Regions from separate parts of the Microbacterium sp. zg-B185 genome, predicted to be linked through region 2. Evidence: predicted binding sites of a transcription regulator. Region 2 holds the regulator's gene; the other holds the start of a gene.

Region 1 (7,450 bases), 790 kb from region 2:
GTCGGCATGCCCATCCGGTCACCGTATCAGCGCCCGATTGCCGTGTTCGCACACGCCGGTGGATGCCGCGCCGCACAGACCGCGTGCGCTCCACCTGCGTGGGCGCGCGGGTGTGCGCTGCGGGCTTTCGGCGCTCGGCCGGCTCACCCCGCCATCATCGAGCGCGCCGTCACCGGGCGCCGGTGCGGAATCGGCGTGGGTTTCGTGGATGCCGAGACCGTCCGTGCGACATCTTCCAGAACACCCGCGATCGACGGGTACCGGTCCGGTAGCGCCAGCTCTCGCAACCAGATCACCTCGACCTCGAGCTGGCTGATCTCATCGACGCATGCGACCGTGCGGCGCGGATCGTTGAATGCGAACCAGTTGTCGTTGATCACCCATTCCGTCGCTGTCAGCCGCTTCAGTTCGAACCTGGAGTCCACCGCTCTTGCCATGACCACTCCCAAGTCAGGTCCCAGCCCTGACGGGCGACGCGCCACCTGACCACCGGCGGAGGCCCGTTGACGCCCGACGGGTCGCCGACCATGGCCTGCGGAGGCCACCTTGCCTCGCTGCGCGACCTCGACGGCTCAGCCCACTCGTCGGACGTCACCCTGAGGATAACCCCGTCCGCTCGGCGCGGCAATGGATGCGGCGTCCGGTTCGGCTGCCTCAGCGGCCCGGCTCGAAGACCAGCGTCACGAGGGTCGTGCCGCCGTCGCGATGGAACAGAAGCTGCGCGGTGACCTGAGCGCCGCCATCGGAAGGACCGACGGTCGCCGTGAATGCGTCTTCGGTCCCGTCCCGGTTGAAACGGGCGAGCTCCTCATCCAGGGCGGTGATCTGCTCCTCATTCCAGCCGACCGTCGGGGCCAGCGCGCGGACGTGGGCGAGCGCATCGAACCACGTCCCGGGGCTGTCCAGGGTGACCGCCACCGACGCGAGCTCACCGTCCTGGGTCGTCGCGGTCAACGCGGCGGTGTCGTCGATGACGTAGACGTCGTCGCGGCCGGCGATGACCGCCCGCACCGGGCGGCGGAACTGCGCCGACTTCTCCGCGTCGGCGCCCATGCCCAGCTGGTCGGCAGGCAGCGCGCCCTCGCCGATGCGCACCCGGACGATGCCCTCCACATTGGCGTAGTCGAATCCCGCGTCGGTGAGCATGCTGGAACCGTCCGGCGCCTTCTGGTCCGAAGATGCGGCCGGGTTCTCTTCGGCCCACCACGAACCCTGCACCGCGAAGGTCGCGACGACCACCAGCCCGATCACGAGCACGAGAATCGTGGCCGGCAGCCAGGTCAGTGACATGCGCCGGCGCCTGCTGACAGACACACTCCAGGGTAACCGCGGTGCCCGACACGGCGGCTGCCTGCCCGGCATCACGGCATGATGGGCACGTGACCCGCCGACGTCTGCCTGCCTGGATGTCGCTGGGCGGTGCGGTGCTCGTCGGGGTGCTGACCGCGGCACAGGCGCGCATCAACGGGCAGCTCGGTGTCCGCCTAGAGGACGGGCTCGTGGCCGGGGCCGTCTCGTTCGGGTCCGGCCTGCTGATTCTCATCGTCCTGTCCCTCGCACTCCCGGTCGGGCGTCGCGGATTCAGCGCGCTCGTCTCGGGGGTTCGTTCAGGCGGCATCCCGTGGTGGATGCTGGCGGGCGGCGCAGCCGGAGCCCTGACCGTGGCGACCCAGGGGATCGCCGTCGGCATCATCGGGGTGTCGCTGTTCACCGTGGGAGTGGTGGCCGGCCAGACGGTCTGCGGACTTGCGCTGGATCGTGCCGGCTACGGGCCGGCGGGAGTCGTCGCGGTGACCCTGCCCCGCGTGGCCGGTGGGGCCCTCGCGCTGGTCGCGGTGGGAATCGCCGTGGTCGGCGATGGGCTCAGCGGCATCCCGCTGTGGCTGCTGCTGCTGACCCTGGCAACCGGTGTCGGCGTCGCGTGGCAGCAGGCGACCAACGGCAGGCTCAAGCAGCGCGTCGGGACACCGCTGACGGCGACGCTGGTGAACTTCATCGGCGGGACGCTCATCCTCGCCGCCGCCGCGGCCGTGCACGTCGCGGTGGTCGGGACCCCGGCGGCCGCGCCGACGGAGCCGTGGCTGTACTTCGGCGGCGCGATCGGCGTGGCCTACATCGTCCTGTCGGCAGCGCTGGTCGCACACACCGGTGTGCTGCTGCTCGGCCTCGGGGTGGTGGCCGGGCAGCTGATCGCCTCGTTCGTGCTCGACGTGCTCTGGCCGGCGCCCGCGGGTCCCGGGCTGGTGCAGGCGGTCGCCATGGTGGTCGTCGCTCTGCTGTCGGTCGTGGTCGCCACGGTGCCGTGGCGGCGTCTGCAACGCTAGCGGTCAGACCTCGTCGGCGGCGGCGTCGATGCGCTCGACCGTCGCCGTGTCCGCGGGCAGCCGGGTGAGGTGATGACGCGCATCTACGGCCTTGCGGCGTCCGAGCCGGGCGTTCGCCGGCTTGCCGCCGACGTACAGCCAGCCCAGGAGCTCCTCCCGCTTGCCCAGACCGTGCACCTTGGCGACCGCCTTGCTGCGGGTGTAGTGCCCGGTGCGCCAGATGACGCCCCAACCGGCCTCGTCCAGCAGCAGGCTCAGCGTGTGGGCGACACCGGCGGCGACGGCCTCCTGCTCCCAGCGGGGGACCTTGTCGTTTTTGCGGTAGCTGACCACGATGGCGATCAGCAGCGGCGCGCGCAGAGGCTTGGACGAAGAGCCCTTGTCGCCGTTGGCCTTGTTGATCGCCCTGCCCAGGCGCTCACGATCGGTTCCGCGCAGCTCGATGAGCCGCCACGGCTGCAGCGAGGAGTGATCGGCGACCCGCCCGGCCGCGGACACGAGGGTGAGCAGCTGAGACCGGGTGGGTGCGACATCGGTCACTTTCGACCAGGAGCGCCGCGCCCGCACCGCCTCCAAGACCGGGGCCACGCGGCCCGCGGCTGCGCGCGACGCGCCGGCGGAGGGCGGAGGGGTCGCGGGGACGGTCATGTTCCGGATTCGGGAGTGAAATCGAGCGCGAGCGAGTTCATGCAGTACCGGTCGCCCGTGGGCGTGCCCACGCCATCCGGGAAGACGTGGCCCAGATGGGAGCCGCACGACGCGCAGCGCACCTCGGTGCGCAGCATCCCGTGGGTGCGATCTTCGATCAGCTCGACCGCCTCGGGACGCACCGACTCGTAGAAGCTCGGCCAGCCGCAGTGCGAGTCGAACTTCGTACCGCTCTGGAACAGCTCCGATCCGCACGCCGCGCACGTGTAGAGCCCGGCACGGCTCTCATCCAGAAGCTCACCGGTCCACGGGCGCTCGGTGGCGGCCTCTCGCAGCACCTCGTACTGCTCCGGAGCGAGTTCGGCGCGCCACTGCTCGTCGCTCTTCTGAACGCTGTAGGTCATGGGAGTCCCTCCTTAGCCAGCCTCCATTCTCCCGCACTGCAGCCGGTCACGTCGCGCTCAGCCGCCGTCTCACCACGAGAATGGGACGGTGGATGCCGCTGCCGTCGCCGAACGCTTCGAACGATTCGCGTTCGATGAGGCGATCGGACGGTCCGCCCTCTACGCCGACTGGGCCGCGGGCGTCGCGAGCGACCTCGCTGTGCAGGAGATCCTCGTGCGCATCCCGGCCGAGCGCCGGCAGCCGCCCCTTGTCTTCGCGGTCACCCGGATGCTCGGGGCGCCGGAGGATCCGTACCGGCAATGGCGGGAGTGGCTGATCGGGCATGCGGACGCCGTCGTGGCGGAATGCTCCCGGCGCACCCTGCAGACCAACGACCCGCTGCGGTGCGCCGCACTGCTGCCGGCGCTCAGCGGGCTGGAGGGCCCCCTGGCGCTGCTGGAGGTGGGGGCCAGTGCGGGTCTGTGCCTCTATCCGGACCGGTACTCCTACCGCTACCGCGGCGGACCCGCCCTGGATCCTCACGACGGTGTCTCGCCCGTGGTGCTCGAATCGGCCGTCCATGGGAGACCGCCGCTGCGGCTGCCGGATGTGATCTGGCGCGCCGGCATCGACCTGGCACCGCTGGATGCCTCGGATGCCGCTGACCGCCGGTTCCTGCTCAGCCTGGTCTGGCCGGGGGAGCAGGGCCGCGCGCAGCGGATCGAGGCCGCACTCGACCTGGTCTGCGCCGACCCGCCCCTGCTCGTACGCGGCGACGCGACCGTGCCCGGGGAGCTCGAGGAGCTCGCCGCCTCCGCCCCGTCGGAGGCGACGCTGGTGGTGACCACGCCGGGCGTGCTGCCGCACATCCCGCGGGCCGGCCGCGACCGCCTGCGCTCGATCATCGCCGCGATGGACGCGGTGTGGGTCTCGATCGACCCCCCGATGGTGCACCGGCAGTGGAATCGCGGCGCCGAGCGGGACGGGTGGGACGGTTTCGTCCTGACGCGCGACGGTGCGCCGCTGGCGACGGTCGACCCGCTCGGGGCTTCTGTGGAGTGGCGCACGGGTGGGGCGTCCGGACGGCGCTAGCGTGATGGCGTGCCCCTCAGCGACCGCGACCGTGCCATCCTCCGGTTCGAGGCGGAGTGGCGTCGGCACGCGGGGGCGAAGGAGGAGGCGATCCGGGCGGATCTGAATCTGTCACCGGCACGCTATTACCAGCTGCTCGGCCGGCTGATCGACACCGCCGACGCTCAGGAGCACGACCCGATGCTCGTGAAACGGCTCCGCCGCATCCGCGACGCGCGGCAGCAGGCCCGCCTCGCCCGCGCCTCCGGGGCTCCCCGGTAGTCGTATCGCCGCCGCGCAGGACCTCCATCGGCACGCCGCACGGGCTCCGGCCGCGGGCGGGTACCATCGGGGGGTGCCGAGAACGACCTTCCCGCGGGACCGCTTCGACGACCTTCCCGCGGATGCGGGCCGGGTCGGCGCCCATCGCGCCGAGAATCCGCGGATGCGCGGCTGGGTCGTGCTGTTCTGGGCGGTGTTGGCGACCGTCGTGCTGATCGCGGTCGGCATCTTCGGAACTCTTCTGGTCAGCGGCCGGGTGGTGCTGTTCCCGACCCCGGAGCCGACCGTCGCCCCCTTGCCGATCGTCACGCCGGTCGTGGACACCACCTTCGACGTCCTGGTTCTGAACGCCACCCCGGAGTCGGGACTGGCGACGCAGACGAAGGACGTCGTCGTCGCCGCCGGCTGGGCCGAGGACACCGTGCTGGCCAGCGAGGCCGGTTCGACAGACTTCGCCGAGACGACGATCTACTACTACCTGCCCGAGGATGAGGCCGCCGCAGCCGGGCTTGCCGAGGTGATCGGCGGAGCCCGGATCGAGCAGAGCGACGTGTACCAGCCGGCAGAGGATCCGGAAGCGCGACAGTTGACGATCGTCATCGGACTGGATCGCACATCGACGCCGCCGGACGCCACTCCCGCACCGTGACGGCCACCCGTGTTTCACGCGGGTAAACAGTTCGATGCACGCGTGTCAACACTGGTCTCAGACCTGAATCCGCGCGCATCGGCGTGCATACGATGGCGGTGTTTCCCCGCAATCCAGGAGAGTCTCATGACCCAAGGCACCGTCAAGTGGTTCAACGCCGAGAAGGGCTTCGGCTTCATCACCGTGGCAGAGGGGCAGGACGTCTTCGTGCACTACTCCAACATCGACATGAGCGGATTCCGCGTCCTCGAGGAGGGCCAGGCCGTGGAGTTCATCGTGGGCACCGGCCAGAAGGGGCCCCAGGCGGAGTCCGTTCGCGTCGTAACCTGACTCCCTCGCGCCGACGCGCGGCGCCCCCCGGCGCGCGTCGGCCTGGTCCGACGGCCATGTGTTCGTCCCCGGCCCGGATGACGTCCGGAGTCGGCTTGCTCCCTGCGGCTTGCACTCGGTAGTGCCGAGTGCCAGAATGGATTAGCACTCGACACATCTGAGTGCTAAGAATTCGCATACGTCCGGGAGGGACGAGAAAACACATGGCTAAGATCATCGCTTTCGACGAGGAGGCCCGTCGTGGTCTCGAGCGCGGCCTGAACATCCTGGCTGACGCCGTCAAGGTGACACTGGGCCCCCGCGGTCGCAACGTCGTACTTGAGAAGAAGTGGGGCGCCCCCACGATCACGAACGACGGCGTCTCGATCGCCAAGGAGATCGAACTCGACGACCCGTTCGAGAAGATCGGCGCGGAGCTCGTCAAGGAGGTCGCCAAGAAGACCGACGACGTCGCTGGCGACGGCACCACCACCGCAACCGTGCTGGCTCAGGCACTTGTCCGCGAAGGCCTGCGCAACGTCGCAGCCGGCGCTGACCCCATCTCGCTGAAGCGCGGCATCGAGAAGGCCGTCCAGGCCATCTCGGACGAACTGCTCGCTTCGGCCAAGCCCGTCGAGTCCAAGGAGCAGATCGCGGCCACGGCATCGATCTCCGCGGCTGACACCACCATCGGCGACCTGATCGCCGAGGCGATCGACAAGGTCGGCAAGGAAGGCGTCGTCACCGTCGAGGAGTCGCAGACGTTCGGCACCGAGCTCGAGCTCACCGAGGGCATGCGCTTCGACAAGGGTTTCATCAACCCTTACTTCGTCACCGACCCGGAGCGTCAGGAAGCTGTCTTCGAAGACGCGTACATCCTGATCGCGAACCAGAAGATCTCCAACATCAAGGATCTCCTGCCGATCGTCGACAAGGTGATCCAGGACGGCAAGGAGCTCGTCATCATCGCCGAGGACGTCGAGGGCGAGGCGCTTGCGACTCTCGTGCTCAACAAGATTCGCGGCATCTTCAAGTCGGCGGCGGTCAAGGCTCCCGGCTTCGGCGACCGTCGTAAGGCGCAGCTGCAGGACATCGCGATCCTCACCGGTGGCCAGGTCGTCACCGAAGAGGTCGGTCTCAAGCTGGAGAACGCGACGCTGGATCTGCTCGGCCGCGCTCGCAAGGTGATCATCACCAAGGACGAGACGACCATCATCGAAGGTGCCGGCGACGCCGCTCAGATCGAGGGTCGCGTGACCCAGATCCGTCGCGAGATCGAGAACACCGACAGTGACTACGACCGAGAGAAGCTCCAGGAGCGTCTCGCCAAGCTCGCAGGTGGCGTTGCCGTCATCAAGGCGGGTGCGGCAACCGAGGTCGAGCTCAAGGAGCGCAAGCACCGCATTGAGGACGCTGTCCGCAACGCGAAGGCTGCGGTCGAAGAGGGCATCGTCCCCGGTGGTGGCGTCGCGCTGATCCAGGCAGGCAAGGTCGCGTTCGCGACGCTGAACCTGACCGGTGACGAGGCGACCGGCGCGAACATCGTTCGCGTGGCCATCGAGGCACCGCTCAAGCAGATTGCGCTGAACGCCGGTCTCGAGCCCGGTGTCGTCGCGAACAAGGTTGCCGAACTGCCCATCGGTCATGGCCTCAACGCCGCAACCGGTGAGTACGGTGACCTGTTCGCACAGGGCATCATCGACCCGGCCAAGGTCACGCGCTCTGCTCTGCAGAACGCGGCCTCGATCGCCGCGCTGTTCCTCACCACCGAGGCCGTCGTCGC
Region 2 (7,450 bases):
GCGGCCACCGAGTTGGCCAGCCCGACCAGCTCGGCGAGCAGGTCGGGATCGCCCGCCGCCAGCTCCACGACGTTCCGGTATTCGTCGGACTTGGGGATCACCAGCAGGTGCACGGGCGCACGGGGCGCGATGTCGCGGATCGCGAACGCGTTCTCCGTCTCGGCGATGATCTCCGAGGGGATCTCGCCGTTCAGGATGCGGGTGAAGATCGACGGTTCGCTCATCCGGCCAGTCTACCGGCGGGGCACCTGCCGCGGCGGGCGCTCACCAGCGTCCCAGTGCGGCGTTGAGGACGGCCAGGGCCGCGGGACCGGCGGTCGAGGTGCGCAGCACGGTGTCCCCCAGTCGGGCCGCGGTCGCCCCGGCGCGCTGCAGGAGCAGCAGCTCTTCCGGAGCGATGCCGCCTTCTGGTCCGACGACGAGGATCACCTCGCGCGTTCCGGGGCTCAGGCTCAGAGCGCTCAGGCGCAGGTCGGCGGAGGGCTCGAGGACGATGACGTGGGATGCCGCGGCGCGCGCTGCCAGCTCGGCGGCCGTCGCCAGCGGTGCGACGTCCGGAACCCACGCCCGGTGCGCCTGCTTGGCGGCTTCGCGCACGATCGCCGCCCAGCGAGTGCGGCCCTTGTCCGCCTTCGCCGCGTCCCACCGGGAAACGCTCCGGGCGGCCTGCCACGGGAGGATCTCGTCGACTCCGAGTTCGGTCGCCGCCTGGACCGCAAGCTCATCGCGATCCCCCTTGGCCAGCGCCTGCGCGAGCACGATGCGCGGGACGGGAGCGGGGATGTCGGCGCGCGCCGTGATCCGCACCACCACCTCTCGAGGCGACACAGATTCGCACTCCCCCGACAGCCACGTACCTCGGCCATCGCCGACGGTGACGCCCTCACCGACCCGGACTCGGCGGACCGCCGCCGCGTGATGCGCCTCGGCGCCGGTCAGCAGAACCGTGTCACCGGGCTGCGCCTCCACCGCGCTGCGCTGGACGGCCTCCGGCAGCAGGAAGTGCAGCGCCACCGGTCATCCGTTCCGGAAGCGGTCGCGCAGCTTCGCGAACAGTCCCTGGTGGAATTCGGCCAGTCGCGGCGGCGGCGACTTGGTCCGCTTGGCGAACTCTTCGACCAGGGCGCGCTCCTTGGCATCCAGCCGGGTGGGCGTGACCACGTGAACGCCCACGCGCAGGTCGCCGCGCTGCGTGCCCCGCAGCGGGGTGATGCCGCGACCCTTGATGGTCAGCACGTCGCCGCCCTGAACCCCCGGCCGGATCTCCAGGTCGACAGGTCCGTCGAGGGACTCGATGGTCGTGGTGGTGCCCAGGATCGCATCGGGCATCGACACCTCCAGCGTCGCGAGCAGGTCGTCCCCGTCACGGCTGAACTCCTCATCCGGCGAGACGGTGACCTCGATGTAGAGATCGCCGTTGGGACCGCCGGCGGGGCCGACCTCGCCGGACCCGGGAAGCTGCAGCCGCAGACCCGTCTCCACGCCGGCGGGGATGTCGAGCGAGACGGTGCGTCGGGCGCGGACGCGGCCCTGGCCCTGGCAGGTGGCGCACGGGTAGGGGATCGTCGTGCCGTAACCCTGGCAGACGCCGCACGGCTGGCTGGTCACGACGTTTCCGAGCAGGCTGCGCACGGTGCGCTGCACGTGGCCGGACCCGTGGCAGATGTCGCACGTGACGGGGGACGTTCCGGGCTGGGTGCACGATCCGTGGCACGTGTCGCACAGCACCGCGGTGTCCACGTCGATGTCCCGATGCACGCCGAACACGACGTCCTTCAGGTCCAGGGTCACCCGGACCAGCGCGTCCTGCCCGCGCTCACGACGGGACCGCGGCCGTCCGGCGCGCTGGCCTCCCCCGGACCCGAAGAAGGTCTCGAAGATGTCGCCGAAGCCGCCGAAGCCCTGCGCGCCGCCGCCGAAGGGCGAATCGTTCCCGCCGACGTCGTAGCGCGCCCGCTGATCGGGGTCGCTCAGCACGTCGTACGCGTGGGTCACGAGCTTGAATCGCTCGGAAGCGTCATCTCCGGGATTGACGTCGGGATGAAGCTCCCGCGCAAGACGCCGGTACGCCTTCTTGATCTCGTCCGGGGTCGCGTCGCGCGCAACTCCGAGGACCTCGTAGTGGTCGACCACAAATCGCCTTCCTGTCCGCGCGTCGCGCGGGATCATCTGGTTCCGGATGCCGCGTCAGCGGGCACTCTCGTCTTCGTCGAGCATCCGGGTGAGATAGCGCGCGACGGCTCGTACCGCCGCGAAATTCGTCGGATAGTCCATCCGCGTGGGGCCGAGCAGGCCGACCCTGGCCCGAGCGCCGGTGGCGTCGTATTCGCTCGCCACGACCGATGCCTCGGCCAGCCCGAACGGCTCGTTCTCCCGACCGATGCTGGCCGCCAGACCGTGATCGTCCGCCACCATCTCGCTCATCAGCTTCATGAGGGTCACCTGCTCCTCGATCGCCTCGAGCAGCGGATAGATGCTCCCTCGGAAGTCCGCCTCGCTGCGCGCGAGATTGGCTGCGCCGGCCATGACGAGCCGGTCGTGGCGGAATTCCTCGAGCTCTTCGGCGAGGACCCGCACGATCGCCGCGGTCGCCACGTCCGGTGGCGTCGGCGACGGGTCATCCTGTGCCAGGCGCTCCTGCACGCGCTGGACGCCCTCACGCACAGGCAGGCCGACCACGAGGGAGGCGACCTCGGCGCGCACCCGAGCCAGATCCTCGTCGTCGAACTCGTCTCGGACCAACGCGAGCCGCTGCGAGACCCGGCCGGTGTCGGTCACCACGATCACCAGGATGCGCCCGCCGCCGAGCTGCACCAGCTCGACGTGCGAGATCGTGGCGCGCGCGAAGGACGGGTACTGCACGATGGCGACCTGACCGGTCAGCTGAGTCAGCGCACGCACCGTCCGCGCCAGCACGTCGTCGAGGTCGCCGGGGCCATCGAGGAACGCCGAGATCGCGCTGCGCTGGGCCGGCGACAGGGGCCGCACTTCGGCGAGATGATCGACGAAGACGCGATAGCCCTTGTCGGTGGGGACGCGACCAGAGGAGGTGTGCGGGGCTGCGATCAGCTCCTCGTCCTCCAGCAGGGCCATGTCGTTGCGGATCGTCGCTGCGGACACGCCGAACGCGTGGCGTTCCACGATGGCCTTGCTGCCGACCGGCTCGCGCGTGTCGACGAAGTCCTGAACGATCGCCCGCAGCACCTGCAGTCCTCTGTCGGTGACCATCTCGCCTCCCCACGCGCTCGAATTGGCACTCCTACGATCTGAGTGCCAATTCTACCGGATCGCAGACGCGGCGAGCGGGATGCTCCTCAGTCGGTGAGGGCGCGCACCACGGCGTCCGCCAGCAGCCGGCCCCGACGGGTCAGCACGATGCGACCGTGCACGGCCGCGGAACCGTCGATCAGACCGTCGGCGATGAGGGCGGCGACCGCGTGGCGGCCCTCGCCGAGCAGTTCGGAGATGGGCAGTCCCTCCCGCACGCGCGTGCGCAGCAGCACGCTCTCCAGCGCCCGTGCTGCGGCATCCGGTCGCTCGCGCGCCGCGGCGGGCGACTCGCCCGCCGCCAGGCGCTGGGCGTACGCGGCGGGATGCTTCACATTCCAGAAGCGCACGCCGGCCAGGTGGCTGTGGGCACCGGGACCGAAACCCCACCAGTCCGCACCCTGCCAGTAGGCCATGTTGTGCCGGGAGCGGTGCGCCGCATCGCGGGTCCAGTTGGACACTTCGTACCACTGGTAGCCGGCGCTTTCGAGCAGGTCGTCTGCAAGCTCGTACATGTCCGCCTGGAGGTCGTCATCGGGTGTGACGACCTCGCCGCGGCGGATCTGGCGCGCGAGCTTGGTCCCCTCCTCCACGATGAGCGCGTAGGCCGAGATGTGATCCGGCTGCAGCGCCGCGGCCGCCTCGAGCGAAGCCCGCCAGTCCGCCAGCGACTCGCCCGGCGCTCCGTAGATCAGGTCCAGGCTCACGTCCAGTCCCGCATTCCGCGCGGCCTCGACCGCGGTGCGGACGTTCCCGGGTACGTGGGTGCGATCCAGCGCCGCGAGAACGTGCGGGACCGCGGACTGCATCCCGATCGACAGCCGGGTCACCCCGACCGCGGCGAGCATCGACGCGGTCGCGCCGGTCACCGTGTCCGGGTTGGCCTCGACGGTGATCTCGGCATCCGGCGCGATGCCGAACGTCGAGCGGACACCCTCGAGCATGCGCACCAGGTCACCCGGTGGGAGCAGCGTCGGCGTGCCCCCGCCGAAGAACACGGTGGCGGCGGGGCGGGGCGGACCGATCTGGGACAGCACCCGACCGGCCAGCTGCACCTCCTGCAGCAGAGTGTCGGCGTACTGGTCCTGGCGCGCCCCGCGCAGCTCATCCGCGGTGTAGGTGTTGAAGTCGCAGTATCCGCACCGCACGCGGCAGAACGGCACGTGCAGATAGACGCCGAACTGCGCAGCGGGATCGATGGTCGCCGGAACGGACCCGTCCCGCGGCACGGGCTCACCGAGCGGGAGCGCCGATCCCATCAGGGCGTGGTGTACAGGGGCGAGATCGCGCGGAGGTAGCGCGTGAACAGCTCGCGGCGGCGGCGGCGGACCAGACGGGGGAAGACGCGGTAGAGCAGCGCGGAGGGCGCGTCGAACGCGCGCACGGTGAACCACACCTCATCGTTGTCGTACCACTGCACCATGAACGATTCCTCGCCGCTCACGACCGATCCGCCGACGGTCCCCAATGCGAAACCGACCCGCCGAGGCTCCTCGATCGCGAAGATGACGCGCAGCTCCCCGCCGACGCTCATGCCGCGGACACGACCGTCGACACGGACGGTGGTGCCCGGCCCGACGTACGGCGTACCGTCCGAGTCGAAGCGCTGATCCGCTTCGAGCTTGCTGGGGGCGAGCGGATTGCCTTCCGAATCGAAACTGACCCCGGAGTACATCGGCCCCGCGGCGGGTCGCACGTCGCTCAGCTCGAGTCCCGCGCCCCGCTGCGCACCCCAGGACAGGAGCGCGTCGCTCGCGCTCTCGAACCGCGCCTGGCCGCTGCCGATCCGCCAGGATTCCTCTGCGGGCAGGCTCCGCTCGGGCGGATAGTGCATCAGGTCTGCGGCCTGCGTCGCTCCCACGGCGGCATAGTCGACCGTCTCATCTCTGAAGGTCCCGCGGCGCATGGATTCCAGCCTAGTTCGGGTTCCTGAAGGCGTCATCGGACGCGTTCAGCAACTACTTCTTGTCTTTGGTCTCGGTGTCCCCCGACAGCGCGGCGATGAACGCCTCCTGGGGGACCTCGACGCGTCCGACCATCTTCATGCGCTTCTTGCCCTCCTTCTGCTTCTCGAGGAGCTTGCGCTTGCGGGTGATGTCGCCGCCGTAGCATTTGGCCAGGACGTCCTTGCGCATCGCGCGGATCGACTCGCGGGCGATGATGCGGGCGCCGATCGCGGCTTGGATGGGAACCTCGAACTGCTGACGCGGGATCAGCTTCTTCAGCCGCTCCGTCATCAGCACGCCGTACGCGTAGGCCTTGTCCCGGTGCACGATGGCACTGAACGCATCGACGGGCTCGCCCTGGAGCAGGATGTCGACCTTGACGAGGTCGGCCTCCTGGTGCCCGCTCGGTTCGTAGTCCAGCGAGGCGTAACCGGCCGTCTTGGATTTGAGGTGGTCGAAGAAGTCGAAGACGATCTCGCCGAGCGGGATGGTGTAACGGATCTCGACGCGATCCTCACCGAGGTACTCCATGCCCAGGAGGGTGCCCCGCCGTGACTGGCACAGCTCCATGATCGTGCCGACGTAGTCCTTCGGCGCGAGGATCGCGGCCTTGACCATCGGCTCGGTGACGCTGGCGATCTTGGTGCCCGAGGGGAACTCGCTGGGGTTGGTGACGGTGTATGTCTTGCCGTCGTCGGTGGTCACCTCGTAGGTCACCGACGGCGCTGTCGAGATCAGATCCAGTCCGAACTCGCGCTCCAGGCGCTCGGTGACGATCTCCAGATGCAGCAGCCCGAGGAACCCGCAGCGGAATCCGAACCCCAGCGCCACCGAGGTCTCCGGCTCGTAGTTGAGGGAGGCGTCCGAGAGCTTCAGCTTGTCCAGCGCCTCACGCAGCACGGGGTAGTCGCTGCCGTCGATCGGGTACAGGCCGGAGAAGACCATCGGCTTGGGATCGGTGTAGCCGGGCAGCGCGTCCTTCGACGGCTTGGCCGCGCTGGTCACGGTGTCACCCACCTTGGACTGACGGACGTCCTTCACGCCGGTGATCAGGTATCCGACCTCCCCCACGCCGAGACCGCGTGTGGGGGTGGGCTCGGGCGAGGAGACGCCGATCTCGAGCAGCTCGTGGACCGCGCGCGTGGACATCATCTGGATGCGCTCGCGGGGACTGAGCGACCCGTCGATCATGCGCACGTAGGTGATCACGCCACGGTAGGAGTCGTAGACCGAGTCGAAGATCATGGCGCGAGTGGGCGCAGTCGGATCCCCCTGCGGGGCGGGGATCTGCCGGATGACCTGGTCGAGCAGCTCTTCCACGCCCACGCCGGTCTTGCCGCTGACGCGCAGCACGTCCTCGGGCTTGCCGCCGATCAGGCTGGCGAGCTCTCTGGCGTACTTCTCGGGATCCGCGGCGGGCAGGTCGATCTTGTTCAGCACCGGGATGATCTGCAGATCGTTCTCCAGGGCGAGGTAGAGGTTCGCCAGCGTCTGCGCCTCGATGCCCTGAGCCGCGTCCACCAGCAGGATCGCGCCCTCGCACGCCGCCAGCGAACGACTCACCTCGTAGGTGAAGTCCACGTGGCCGGGGGTGTCGATCATGTTCAGAGCGTGCGTGACCCCGTCCAGCTGCCACGGCATCCGCACCGCCTGGCTCTTGATCGTGATGCCGCGCTCACGCTCGATGTCCATGCGGTCGAGGTACTGCGCACGCATGTCACGGTCGGAGACGACACCCGTCATCTGCAGCATGCGGTCGGCAAGGGTCGATTTGCCGTGATCGATGTGAGCGATGATGCAGAAGTTTCGGATCAGCTCAGGAGGGGTCGCGGACGGCTCGAGCGTGTTTAGGGCGCGCGGTGACATATGGGGGCCATTCTACGGGCCGAACGCGCCCCCATCGCTCCCCCGCCCCTTAACCCTCCGGCAGGAGTGCGCCGAGCGCATGTTCGTCGGCAATATCCTGGGCGGATGGTCGTCCAGGTCGTGCTCGTGCACGGCATCCGGACGTCCGCGACCATGTGGCGCGCGCAGGTGGCCGCTCTCCAGGAACGCGGCAATCCAGCGGTCGCGATCGATCTGCCCGGCCATGGCACCCGCATGGCCGAGGATTTCACGATCGAATCCGCTTTCGCCACGATCGATGCGGCGGTGAGGGAGGCTGCCGCACGCGGGCCGGTGCTGCTCGTGGGGCATTCCATGGGCGGCCTCCTGTGCATCGAATACGTGGGTCGGAA

The links. The regulator HrcA, encoded in region 2, represses chaperone genes, less so after heat shock. The targets are predictions, from matches to a motif close to TTNGCACTCGNNNNNNNCGAGTGCNAA.
Region 1: groL (chaperonin GroEL) is a predicted target of HrcA. The motif match lies at 5,830-5,856, and genes of this name have one in related genera.

The regions. Positions count from the first base shown of each region.
Region 1 covers NZ_CP126739.1:2,386,476-2,393,925, reverse strand. The annotation lists gene QNO12_RS11550 (Rieske 2Fe-2S domain-containing protein) at 1-14, opposite strand, end outside; gene QNO12_RS11545 (hypothetical protein) at 144-437, opposite strand; gene QNO12_RS11540 (hypothetical protein) at 655-1,290, opposite strand; gene QNO12_RS11535 (DMT family transporter) at 1,407-2,324, shown strand; gene QNO12_RS11530 (nitroreductase family protein) at 2,328-2,972, opposite strand; gene msrB (peptide-methionine (R)-S-oxide reductase MsrB) at 2,969-3,376, opposite strand; gene QNO12_RS11520 (DUF2332 domain-containing protein) at 3,465-4,448, shown strand; gene QNO12_RS11515 (DUF3263 domain-containing protein) at 4,458-4,709, shown strand; gene QNO12_RS11510 (LytR C-terminal domain-containing protein) at 4,783-5,358, shown strand; gene QNO12_RS11505 (cold-shock protein) at 5,485-5,688, shown strand; gene groL (chaperonin GroEL) at 5,892-7,450, shown strand, end outside.
Region 2 covers NZ_CP126739.1:1,598,489-1,605,938, reverse strand. The annotation lists gene QNO12_RS07755 (HIT domain-containing protein) at 1-224, opposite strand, end outside; gene QNO12_RS07750 (16S rRNA (uracil(1498)-N(3))-methyltransferase) at 265-1,014, opposite strand; gene dnaJ (molecular chaperone DnaJ) at 1,018-2,133, opposite strand; gene hrcA (heat-inducible transcriptional repressor HrcA) at 2,188-3,228, opposite strand; gene hemW (radical SAM family heme chaperone HemW) at 3,315-4,526, opposite strand; gene QNO12_RS07730 (DUF1990 domain-containing protein) at 4,526-5,173, opposite strand; gene lepA (translation elongation factor 4) at 5,226-7,079, opposite strand; gene QNO12_RS07720 (alpha/beta fold hydrolase) at 7,185-7,450, shown strand, end outside.